One region of the Neobacillus sp. PVCKKU3 genome, then DNA from elsewhere that is predicted to be linked to it. Evidence: riboswitches for the same ligand, from Rfam matches in the RefSeq annotation. Region 1 holds a riboswitch; the other holds the start of a gene.
What was found. A riboswitch is a leader RNA that binds a small molecule or an ion and turns the genes downstream of it on or off. The one in region 1 is predicted to bind FMN.
Positions count from the first base shown of each region.

Region 2: another riboswitch for FMN. It lies ahead of ribE (riboflavin synthase); the one in region 1 lies ahead of ACNQGS_RS08970 (ECF transporter S component).

Region 1 covers NZ_JBLVQN010000010.1:50,911-56,926, forward strand. Annotated here, with positions in the region: gene ACNQGS_RS08960 (RsiX family anti-sigma factor) at 1-1,053, shown strand, start outside; gene ACNQGS_RS08965 (peptidoglycan DD-metalloendopeptidase family protein) at 1,221-1,970, shown strand; FMN riboswitch at 2,100-2,232, shown strand; gene ACNQGS_RS08970 (ECF transporter S component) at 2,400-2,963, shown strand; gene ACNQGS_RS08975 (ferredoxin) at 3,072-3,320, opposite strand; gene ACNQGS_RS08980 (YpbB family protein) at 3,568-4,614, shown strand; gene ACNQGS_RS08985 (RecQ family ATP-dependent DNA helicase) at 4,605-6,016, shown strand, end outside.
Region 2 covers NZ_JBLVQN010000054.1:29,385-35,400, reverse strand. Annotated here, with positions in the region: gene ribH (6,7-dimethyl-8-ribityllumazine synthase) at 59-526, opposite strand; gene ACNQGS_RS25860 (bifunctional 3,4-dihydroxy-2-butanone-4-phosphate synthase/GTP cyclohydrolase II) at 545-1,738, opposite strand; gene ribE (riboflavin synthase) at 1,776-2,435, opposite strand; FMN riboswitch at 2,587-2,734, opposite strand; gene ACNQGS_RS25850 (GyrI-like domain-containing protein) at 2,810-3,277, opposite strand; gene ACNQGS_RS25845 (oxidoreductase) at 3,470-4,309, opposite strand; gene ACNQGS_RS25840 (hypothetical protein) at 4,426-4,596, shown strand; gene ACNQGS_RS25835 (nuclease-related domain-containing protein) at 4,622-5,053, shown strand; gene ACNQGS_RS25830 (hypothetical protein) at 4,975-5,424, shown strand; gene ACNQGS_RS25825 (cold-shock protein) at 5,857-6,016, opposite strand, start outside.

The DNA.
Region 1 (6,016 bases):
TCCTGGATCCTGCCGGGTATTGCCGCTGCAGCGGCACTATTTTTATTTTTTATTTTAGCTCCTAAGTTTATGGATACGAATCACTATTCAATCAACAATGCCAAACAAGAGTCAACAAAAGAAGCGAAAATTGCCAAGGATAATAGCGATGCGGGCGGTATGGCCAATCAGGAATCACAGGCGAATAAATACTCAACATTAAAGAAAGCCGAAACGCAAAACGATTATGCCGGGAAAACAGCTGTTTATGATGATGAAATAAAAGACGGTGTCGTGTTGACCTATTGGATCCCCGATAATCAGGCTCAAAATCTGGTACCAGTATCAACTATAGTCAAAAATACCGAAGGAAAAGACTGGCTTACCCTATATAATGCACAAATGGCAAACCTAAACGAATCGGAATGGGGCCTAAGTGAATTTTATCCGCTTCAGGCAACATTGCATTATGATAATGCTAATGAAACTGTTATTGTCGATGTACCTTCAGACCATCCATACCGCCAAGGCAGTGCAACCGAACAAATTTTTCTCGGTGCGTTAAAAAATGATATTTCTTCCAATAGCAGCGTCAAAACGATTAAGTTCACCACAAATGGTGAACCTGGAATCGAACTAAGCAATGACTTTTTAGAAAAATTGACCATCACTGATGTGAAAAAACATGCCTACCTCTTTTACTATCCTAATGGCAGTGATGTTCCGTTCTTGGTGCCAACACCTGAATCATATAAGGATATTAAAGCTGCAATTGATGCCATGAAGTCAGTGGTAGAGGAATATCAATTACAAAGATCTTTGTTGCCAAAATTGGCAATTCAGGATGTAACAGCAAATAATAACACGTTAACCATCACTTTTGCGAAAGATGCCAGTATAGAAGATGAACGGTTGGCAGTCTGGTCGATGGAGGCCATCCTTTTAACGGCAAAAGAATTCGGATTTGAAAAAGTGGTTGTGAGCAATCCTCCCGCAGCAAATATTGGCCCGCTTGATTTAACAAAAGAAATCAAGGTGCCAGCGGCCCCAAATCTTCGGACAATCGAGAAATGATAAAAAAATCAACCAAAACGGTTGATTTTTTTATGCATAAAATAGCAATTAACTCCAAATTATAACAAATATGGTCAGGCCGTCCCATGCCTCACCATATGTTCTAAACTCGAGTATAAGAACATATGGTGAGGTATGGACAAGATGTAAGGAGGATTAATAGTGAAATGCGTGACTATATAAAGAGGTTTTTTATTGCCATTATCATGGCGATTTGTGTAGGTTTGTTGTTTCTCGGAGGGAGACACTCGGAAGCTGCTGGATTGCCTGAGGCGAAAACGGAGAAGGAGAGATGGATTTGGCCGGCGGATGGTGTTATTTCTGATACATATGGGACAAGACAGGGTAAGCATAAAGGAATCGATATCGCCGGAAAATATGGCACCCCGGTCTTGACAGTTGAAGATGGGGCTGTGATCAAGTCTTATTATTCCAATACATATGGTCAGGTTGTATTTATCAAGCACCCAAGCAATTTCGTTACGGTTTATGCCCACTTAAGCAAACGGACCGTTGTGCCAGGTCAAATGGTTAAGCGGGGGGAGGCCATCGGAACAATGGGAAGGACCGGTCAGGCTACCGGCACCCATCTTCATTTTGAATCACACCAATTAGAATGGAGATATGACAAAAAGTTTGCCATTAATCCGGAACTCCTATTGGGAGATGCCGATGTTGGTGAAGCGGTTCAGGGCGGAATTGCAGCCAGTGGCAAGGATGTTTTGGAGGTAAGCAGCCGTCCGCAAAATATTCCTGAACCCAGCGGGCAGCCGCTTGTAAACCAATATATTGTAATAAATGGTGACAACTTGTCCTCCATTGCCCAAAAGTTTAATGTGACAGTGGCAAGATTAAAGGAAATCAACAATCTAAACACGGATGTAATCAAGCCTAATCAAGTCTTAATCGTCCAGTAAATTAAAACCTTTTTAACCCGCAGCCTATTGCTGCGGGTATTCTTTATCTAAATATTTAAAAAACGGAAAATAACTTTAGCTTAACAAAGTGACTGGTTTTCAGTATAATAAACTTATAATTTTATAACGATCTATCTTCGGGGCAGGGTGAAATTCCCGATCGGCGGTATTAGAGTATAACTCTTCAGCCCGCGAGCCTAATTGGGCAGGATTTGGTGTGATTCCAAAGCCGACAGTATAGTCTGGATGGGAGAAGATGGAGGTTCTGCAGGCATTCGAAAAATTTTCTTTGATCGAATGTTTATTAAGCGTACCTAAATTTACTCCCTCAAGCTTCAATCTTGAGGGAGTTTTATTTTGCGTACCTATAAAAGCTGAATCTCTCTTCCTAACGTGATGGATCAAAAAGGAGAGAGGAAGATGAAGAAAATGAAGAACACAAAGGTAAAAGCAATGGTTTCAATCGGGATGCTGAGCAGCATCGCATATTTATTAATGTTTTTAAACTTTCCGCTGCCAATGTTCCCTAATTTTTTGTTTGTGGACTTTAGTGATATTCCTGCATTGATTGCTGCGCTGATTTTCGGACCAGTGGCAGGAATTTTAGTTGAATTGTTTAAGAATATGTTGAATTATTTTGCAACAGGGAGCCCGACAGGCATTCCTGTTGGCCACCTTGCCAATTTTGCGGCAGGGATTGTGTTTATTCTGCCGACTTGCTATGTGTATAATAAATTGAAATCAAAAAAGGGAATGACACTTGCCTTAGGAGTTGGAACTATAATCATGGCTGTTGTGATGAGCATTGCCAACTACTTTATTATTTTACCTGCCTATACGGCCTTAATGGGTTTCCCGGATATGCGGAACCTCGTCGTACCTGCGATTCTGCCTTTCAATATCTTAAAGGGCATAATGATGTCGTTCATTTTCATGCTTCTGTTCATCCGAATGCAGGCATGGTTAAATAAATTTTCAGTAAAAAATGCTTAAAACGAAACAGAGGCCGCAAAACTGGGGCCTCTGTTTTTTATCGAAAAAATAACCCCCCGGCTAATATTAGGCGGGGGGTAGCAGCTTAAGAATATCTTCGGTCAAAGATTATTCAAATTTAGTTGGGTTACCGTCGAATGGCTCATCAGCAACTTTAATAGAATCAGTTGGGCAGCCTTCGAAAGCGTCCATCATGTCATCGATTAAAACATCTGGAATTTCAACGATACCTTCGTTATCGTCAAGTGTTACGAATGCGATACCTTCATCATCGTAATCATAGATATCTGGTGCAGCAGCGCCGCATGCGCCACACGCGATGCAAGTTTCCTTGTCAACAATTGTATACTTTGCCATGAAAAAAACCTCCCAGTTAAATAACAAGTAATATGCTTACTTATTTTCCATTTGTGATGGAAAATACAATTCACATATCTATTGTAAAGCTGTATGAATAACTTTTCAATAGAAATTTGATTTTGGTACCTTTAGTCCCATTATTTCTTAAACTTCCACATTTTTGGACAACACAATACCTGTTTCATGTTAAAATATAATAAAATTTAACTGTTTTTGTCGAATTAGGATAAGTGGTGAGTCTAAAATGGAATGGGTAGAATCAGTTATTCTTTATTGTTTGAAAAAAATTAATAACGAAAGAACTATTTATTCTGTTTACCACATTTTAAAAGGAAAGAAATCGTCGCAAACCATTCAGGATATTCATTTATATTCGTTAAAAAGATTATTTGGAGTACTTGAACCGCTGACAAGAGACTCCTTTGAAGCCATAATTCATTGTATGAGGGACAACGGGTGGATTATGGAGCAAGGTGAGAAAAAATACCTGCTCAGTTCTTCAGGAGAGCAGCGCTTGAAAAATATCGGTATTCCATTCTTTCTCAATGGCTGGCGTTATCACCAAATGACCACTATATTTTGGGAACGGCTCTCTTTATTAGTTCAAGTAGTCTCTAACCTCATTAATCAGGAAACAAGCTATATACCGATTCAAAAAAATAAAAAGGTTCTTATCTGGGTTAAAGCTGTTCTTAAAGAAAGTCATCTCTCAAGAAACGAAATTGGCGAAAAATTATATGAAGAATTGAACGAATGCTTCGAAGATGGGCAGGAAATTGATCCGTCTACGATTGTCTTCCGTTTAACTGGATTCCGGCAAATAGGATTAACCGCTCAACAAGCATCCAAAAAAATGAATGTTAATGTGTATGAATATCATCTTACATTTACTAATACACTGCATTATTTGATTGAAAAAATAGAAACAAGAGGCGTTAATTTTTCGATATTATCCCATCTGCTAAAGGGCTTGGAGCATGGGGATGAATTAACCATTACGGCGCGAAAAACATGGAAGTTGCTATCGCAGGGATATTCGATAGAGATGATAGCCAAAAACAGAAATTTAAAAACAAGCACAATCGAAGATCATTTAGTGGAATTTGCGCTGCAAATAGACCGGTTTTCAATCGATGCTTTTGTTGATAAAGAATTACAGCTGGAAATTTTGCAAATTGCTAATCAAGCCGCCACAAAGCAATTAAAATTAATAAGGGAAAAAGTCAGCCGTGCCAGTTATTTTCAAATCAGGTTAGTGTTGGCGAAGTATGGTGACCGGCAATGGAATTAGAAAATCTTTTAAAAAAACATTTTGGCTATTTATCGTTTAAAACAGGGCAAAAGGAAGCCATTTCAGCTATCTTAAATGGACAGCATACCTTGGCAATGCTCCCGACCGGAACGGGCAAATCCCTTTGCTACCAGCTTCCTGGTTATGTTTTTGATGGATCGATATTAATCGTTTCCCCGCTTCTATCCCTTATGCAAGATCAAGTGGAACAATTAGGTCGTTTGGGTGAGAAAAGGGTTATTGCTTTAAACTCCTTTCTGTCTTTGGAGGAAAAAAGTTATGTTCTAGACCGGCTGCACGACTATAAGTTTATCTTTATATCACCGGAGATGCTTCAGTCCTCTTTCATCTTACAAAAGCTTCGGAACCTTGCGATCTGCTTATTTGTAGTGGATGAAGCGCATTGTATTTCTCAATGGGGGTATGATTTTCGGCCGGATTACTCCAAATTGGGTGAAATAAGGAAAAGCTTAGGGTGCCCCCTTACACTAGCTCTAACCGCCACCGCTACAAGAAAGGTCCGGAAGGATATTATCCAATCATTAGGCATAGAGGATGCTGTAAAAGTGGAATCGACAATTGACCGTCCTAATATAGCCATATGGATCGAGGAATTAGAAGAATATCAGAAAAAGACAGACCGGGTTTTGGAGCTTGCTGCCAAGCTTGAAAAACCTGGTATTATTTACTTTTCAAGCAAAAAAATGGCCGAACAAATGGCTTTATTGCTAGAGGAAAAGAATATTTGTAACGCAAGTGCTTACCACGGGGGGTTGGATCAGGATACAAGAATATTAATCCAGCAACAATTTATTCATAACCAGCTAGATGTTATTTGTGCCACAAGTGCATTCGGGATGGGAGTGAATAAGGATAATATCAGATTTATTATTCATTTTCATATGCCGATGCAAATCGAGTCGTATCTTCAGGAAATTGGCCGGGCAGGACGCGATGGTCTGCCGAGTATCGCCTATCTTTTATATTCACCAGGAGATGAACAGCTGCCTTTTCAGCTTGCCGAAAGCGAACTCCCGTCGGAACAGCAAATTGACTGGCTGTTTCATGAATTGGAAATTGGACACGGAATAAAAGGCGATGCACCTCAATTCAATCAAGGCACCCAGGAAAGAGGAGGGTTTTCTGAGGTTCAGTGGAGATTAGTGGAGAATCTTTTCCGGAAAGAAGCCAAAGAAAAAAGTTCTCTTCTTGACAGCAAAGAAAGAATTAAAGGATTTGTTAATGAACGCATAACAATGAAGAAAAAAAATATTTACCAAATGTTACAATGGGTTTTGTCAAATCGGTGCCGGCGCGAATTCCTTTTGAATTATTTTGAGGAACAGGTGACAAGTAAAATTGAGCAATGCTGTGATATTTGTGGAATTGACGAAAAAAACTA
Region 2 (6,016 bases), on a different contig from region 1:
ATTTATGGAATTAAACAAGCAAGGAGCAACCCAAAAAAGGTGCCCCCTTGGCCTTCTGTTATTCAAAATTTCTTGTTAGGTTGGCCATTTCGATGGCGCCAGAAGCAGCATCCCAGCCTTTGTTGCCTGCTTTTGTACCTGCCCGCTCGATTGCCTGCTCGATTGAATCTGTGGTTAATACCCCAAAAATAACCGGAATGCCAGTATCAAGCGTGATGCGGGATACTCCTTTAGCGACTTCATTACACACGAAATCAAAATGTGGTGTGGAACCACGGATAACTGTACCTAGGGTGATAACTGCATCATATTTTTTGCTGTCTGCCATTTTTTTAGCTATTAATGGAATCTCAAATGCGCCTGGAACCCACGCGACATCCACATCAGATTCATTCACTCCATGGCGCTTTAAAGCATCCTGCGCCCCAGACAATAATTTGCTTGTAATAAATTCATTAAAACGTCCTACTACGATTCCGACTTTCAGTCCTGTACCAACTAAATTTCCTTCAAAAATATGTCCCATTTCTATTCCTCCGTATTTTTAATAATGAAGCAGATGGCCTAATTTATCATGTTTGGTTTTTAAATAGCTTTCATTTTCGGGTCTCATTTCCATTTGCAGCGGTACCCGCTCGACGACTTCCAGGTCGTAGCCCTTTAGGCCCTTAATTTTACGCGGATTATTCGTTAATAACATCATTTTTCTGATGCCAAGATCTCTTAAAATTTGTGCACCAATTCCATAATCCCTTAAATCAGGCTTAAAGCCGAGTTTTTCATTTGCCTCTACCGTATCATAGCCTTGTTCCTGAAGCTGATAGGCCTTCATTTTGTTAAGGAGGCCAATGCCTCTGCCTTCCTGGCGCATATACAACAGCACACCATTTCCGGCTTGTTCAATCTGCATTAGGGCGGCGTGGAGCTGCGGACCGCAGTCACAGCGGTAAGACCCAAAAACATCACCCGTTAAGCATTCCGAATGAACCCTGACCAGAATTGGCTTCTCCGGGTCAATTTCACCTTTAATGAGAGCAACATGCTCTTTGTCGTCTACCATATTTGAATACCCGATTGCTTTAAAATCGCCATATTCAGTCGGCAACTTGATTTCCACTTCCCGCTTTACCAATTTATCCTTTTGATTTCGGTATTCAATCAGATCTTTGATTGTAATCATTTTCAGGCCCAGCTTATCGGCGATTTTTCTTAGCTGTGGTACCCGGGCCATCGTCCCGTCTTCATTCATGATTTCACAAATAACGCCAGCAGGCTTGGCTCCAGATAGGTTTGCAAGATCAACTGCTGCTTCTGTGTGACCTGTTCTTCTAAGGACGCCGCCTTTTTTAGCGATAAGCGGAAAAACATGGCCAGGACGTTTAAAATCGGCAGCTTTTGACTGAGGATCAATCAAATTCATGATTGTCGCAGACCGTTCAAAGGCCGAAATACCTGTTGTAGAATTTTTATGATCAATGCTGACTGTAAAAGCAGTCCCATGCGGGTCGGTATTGTTCGCTACCATCGGCATTAAATCCAATTTTTTTGCTAATTCTTCCTCAATCGGAACACAGACAAGGCCTCTACCATGCGTTACCATCAAATTGATAACCTCAGGAGTCGTCTTTTCGGCAAGCGCTATGAAATCTCCTTCATTTTCCCTGTCCTCATCATCGCAAACAATGATAACGTTCCCTTGTTTCAATTCTTCGATTGCTTCTTCAATCCTGTCAAACATACCGTATCACTCCTTTGTTCAGTTTTTTCATGCAATTTTATAAAAATCCATTCGCTTCTAAAAATTGGGCCGTAATACCTGATTGGCCTTTAGGCTTCTGATTGTTCGAAAAATTATTCATAAAATGAGCGACATACTTGCCAATCATATCGCATTCCAAATTTACAATCTCTCCCGGTCCTTTGTTACCGACCACAGTTTCCGACATCGTATGGGGAATTAACGATATTGTAACGGAGTTTTCGGTTACTCCAAATACCGTTAAGCTTGTCCCATCCACTGTTATGGAGCCTTTATAAATAATGTATTTCAATATTTCCGGCTCGGTCTCAATTTCATAATACACAGCATTTTCAAGCGCATTTTTACTTTTAATAACCCCGGTGCCATCGATATGCCCCGACACAATATGACCGCCAAACCTTCCACCGGCCGCCATTGCTCTCTCAAGATTTACTTTTGAGCCGCGCTTTAACGAATTTAAACTAGAGGCTTTAACCGTTTCCGGCATGACGTCGACCGTAAAACGGGTTCCCGTAAAGGAGGTGACAGTTAAGCAAACCCCATTGACAGCAATACTGTCTCCAAGATGAACATCGGCGAGAATTTTTTTCGCTTCAATCGTCATCACAAATGAATTACCAGTCCGCTGTATAGCCGAAATAGTACCAATCTCTTCAATAATTCCGGTAAACATCCTTCTTTCTCCCTTCATTAGGGTTTCCAGGGATTAAAGATTCTTCTAAAAAGCAAAAAGACCCTGAGGTAAAAACCTTCAGGGCCTGTTTAAAGACAATAGAAAATTAAGGCTTAAAAAAGGCTAAATTTCGCCAATTTTAATCCTGCTTATTTCCCTTCTCCCATCCAGACTTTAACTGTCGGCTCCGGAATTTCACCAGATCCACCGTTTAACAAAATTGTTAACCGGGTCACGGACTAAGAAGCATGTGCTTCATCACCGCCGGTAAGGATTTTCACCTTGCCCCGAAGGAATTACTGTTAAATTATTTTAATATTATTATACAGAAGTGCATCTGTAAAGGAAACCGAACTGATTAATGAAAATAAACTTTATTTATACACCATTACTGGCAAATAAATTTCAAAATGAAGATCACCGCAGGCATTTTGCTCTTTGTGCTCTTCCTTATAGATCTCTAAACTTAATGCTTGATGATCTTGCTCATAGCCATATTCTTTCATCCACGTAAACAAAAGGTTATATGTATTTTCTACCTCATCAGGTTTTCCTTTATGGGTTGTCACCACATAATTTTTACTTGGGATCGTAAAGCCAACCATTCCTTCCGGGATTTCTGTAATTTTTTCAACAGGTGCAGTGACGTAATAGGTAAACTCCGTCTCCCGGCTATGAAACGGGGCAATAAGAACCGGTTCCTCTGTCTTAAAGGAAATTTCCTCTAAGCGTTGTTTAAATTTTGTAAACAACTTGGGTATCTTGTTAGTTTCAGTATAACTTCCATTCCATGAAATTCCAACTACTCTCAATTCATTTTTTTCTACTACTTGGATATCCATGTTAAAACCCCCTTTTTTTCTATCTTATTTCTAATATTCTCACAATATCCTTAAATTCCTGCCAAAAAAATTCGACTTTTTCAAAAATTTATTATTTTAAAAAAATCAAAAATGCAGCCAAAATGGTGGCTGCACTTTATTTCTAAATGTTGGAATTAATTTCAAAAATATTCCACAAGAACTTCTTGAAATTTATTTCTTAGGTAGTTTGTTTAATAGAATCCTCTCCCATCGGCTCCAGGGGATCAGATTTTTAATGAGGATGGCCATTTGCACACCCTTACCAATAGGAAAACGTAATGCTGGTTTTTGCATTTTGGCTATTACTGCGATTTTTTCGGCTACCTCCCGTGGGTCGCCAAACTTTTCTTCTCCGGATAGAATGTAATTTTCCATACCTTCCATTAGTCGGTAGTACGGTGAGTCGGGTTGGGAGCGGGTAATTTGTTTTCCTGAAGACCAAATACTGGTCCTGTACGAACCAGGCTCTACCATTACTACATCCACGCCAAATGGCTTCATTTCCAGGCGGAGGCATTCACCCCAGCCTTCGAGGGCGTGCTTTGATGCCACATATGGTGACATTCCTGGAAAGGCGACAACGCCGCTGATGCTGCTAAGATTAATGATTTTTCCATGACGCTGCTGTCGCATATATGGCAAGATGGCTTTGGTAACTGCCATCACACCAAAAACGTTTGTTTCAAATTGTTTACGGTATTCCTCCATCGGGAGCTCCTCGACAAACCCGGCAGCGGCGTAGCCCGCGTTGTTGACGAGTACGTCGATACGGCCTAGAGTTTCCGTTAGTTTGTCGAGTTGGTTGATTGAATCTTGTGAGGTAACGTCTAGTTGGTGGACGGTGATTTTATCTTCGATGTTTTCTTTCTTGGCTTCTGAAAGGAGTTCGCCGCTTTTTTCAAGATTTCTCATCGTCGCTATAACATGAAAACCCGACCGAGCAAGCTCCAGAGTTGTTAAAAGGCCGAATCCGCTTGAGGATCCTGTTACAATGGCAATCGGTTCGTTCATGGTAATTCCCCCTTAAATAAAAATGTAACAAAGTTTTGACAAATTCCTGCAAAATTCAGCAGGAAATTTTCTTCTTTTTGAGAAAGATTAATGGGAAATTAAAAGGAGTGATGAATTTGATAATAAAACCACGCTTTATCCCACTGATTATTCTTATTTTAGAGGCCTTGGTAAGGCGTCTACGGAAAAACCATCCAAAATGGCAGCTGATTTCAGATGAATTAGCCGGACGATGGGCAGATACCGCGGTGAACAATCGATTGATTATTACCTGCACTCTCTCCTGAAAAAGAATACCATATTTTCCACGATTTGAACCTTCCCGATGGAGAGTACAACTGCCAAATTGATACCTTCCTTACAACTACCAAAAGCGGAATTATCATAGATGTGAAAAATCATAAGGGAAAGATCTTAATTGACACAGATTCAGAACAATTAATTCAAACAGTTAATGGTGAAGAATATACATACCCCTATCCAATTTTTCAGGTAGAAAGGCATCAAAGTGTCCTTAATAGAGTGCTTACTGAACACAATTTACCACCGTTACCCATTGAATATTTAGTAGTTTTCAGTAATCCTAATGCCATTCTTTCCTTTGTCGGGAGAAATGGATTGAAGGTCATGCAGCACATCTGCAAATCCCCTGTATTCTTCATAAAATGCAGTTATTTGAGAATTTCCATAAACAAGAGATATTTGACCCAAAGGATCTTCGGAAGTTTGATAAACTTTTGTTAAAGCTTAATACTGTTCCAACAAAGCCAATTCTCAAAAGATTTGACATACTCCATGGTGATTTGTTGCCGGGGGTGCATTGTCCAATTTGTTTACATTTACCAGTGCAACGCAAAAACCAAAATTGGTATTGTTCATTTTCTAATACCTTTGTTCCAAATGCCCATCTTTACACTATCCAGGATTATTTTTTATTATATGGGCCTAGTATTACCAATCAACAGTTTAGGGAGTTCGCGCAAATATCTTCGCCAGATCTTGCACGTAGATTACTTCATTCAGCCAATCTTAAATATGTGGGTGAAAACAAAGCGAGGGTCTATTTTCCTACAGAAATTCCTTTTATTCACCCAACAAATTTCCGTAAAAATTAATTACTTGTATGATTCGCTGATAAATTTGAAAATCCGCTGATATATTTAAAAATTCGCTGATATATCATAAAAATTCGCTGATAAAATCAAAAATTCGCAATATATCATAAAAATTCGCTGATATTTTTTCTTGCTTGAAAAATCGATTTCCTATATAACATGATTATCGGTATTTACATGATTTTCTCACTCAACTCGGGGATTTTTTCTAAAAAATTGTAATTTTGCTTTTAAAAAGGAAACATCCGCGCGAATTTCCGGCCCATTTCCAACTAACTTTAAGCAAAACTCCGTGCCCGCTCACAATAGTTAGTTACCTTTTTAAAAAACCAACCAAAAAAGGCCGTTCGCACACCAAAACGCGAACGGCACAATTTATTTTTACGAAAAAAACAGACCCTTTAAAAGAGTCTGTTTAATTTTTAACAGTTATTAAGCTTTACGGACATTTACCGCTTGCGGCCCACGCTGGCCGTTTTCGATATCAAACGTAACTTCTTGTCCTTCGTCTAAGGTTTTGAAACCCTCGATTTGAATTGCAGAGTAATGAACGAAGACGTCTTCTCCGCCATCTCTTTCGATAAATCCAAAA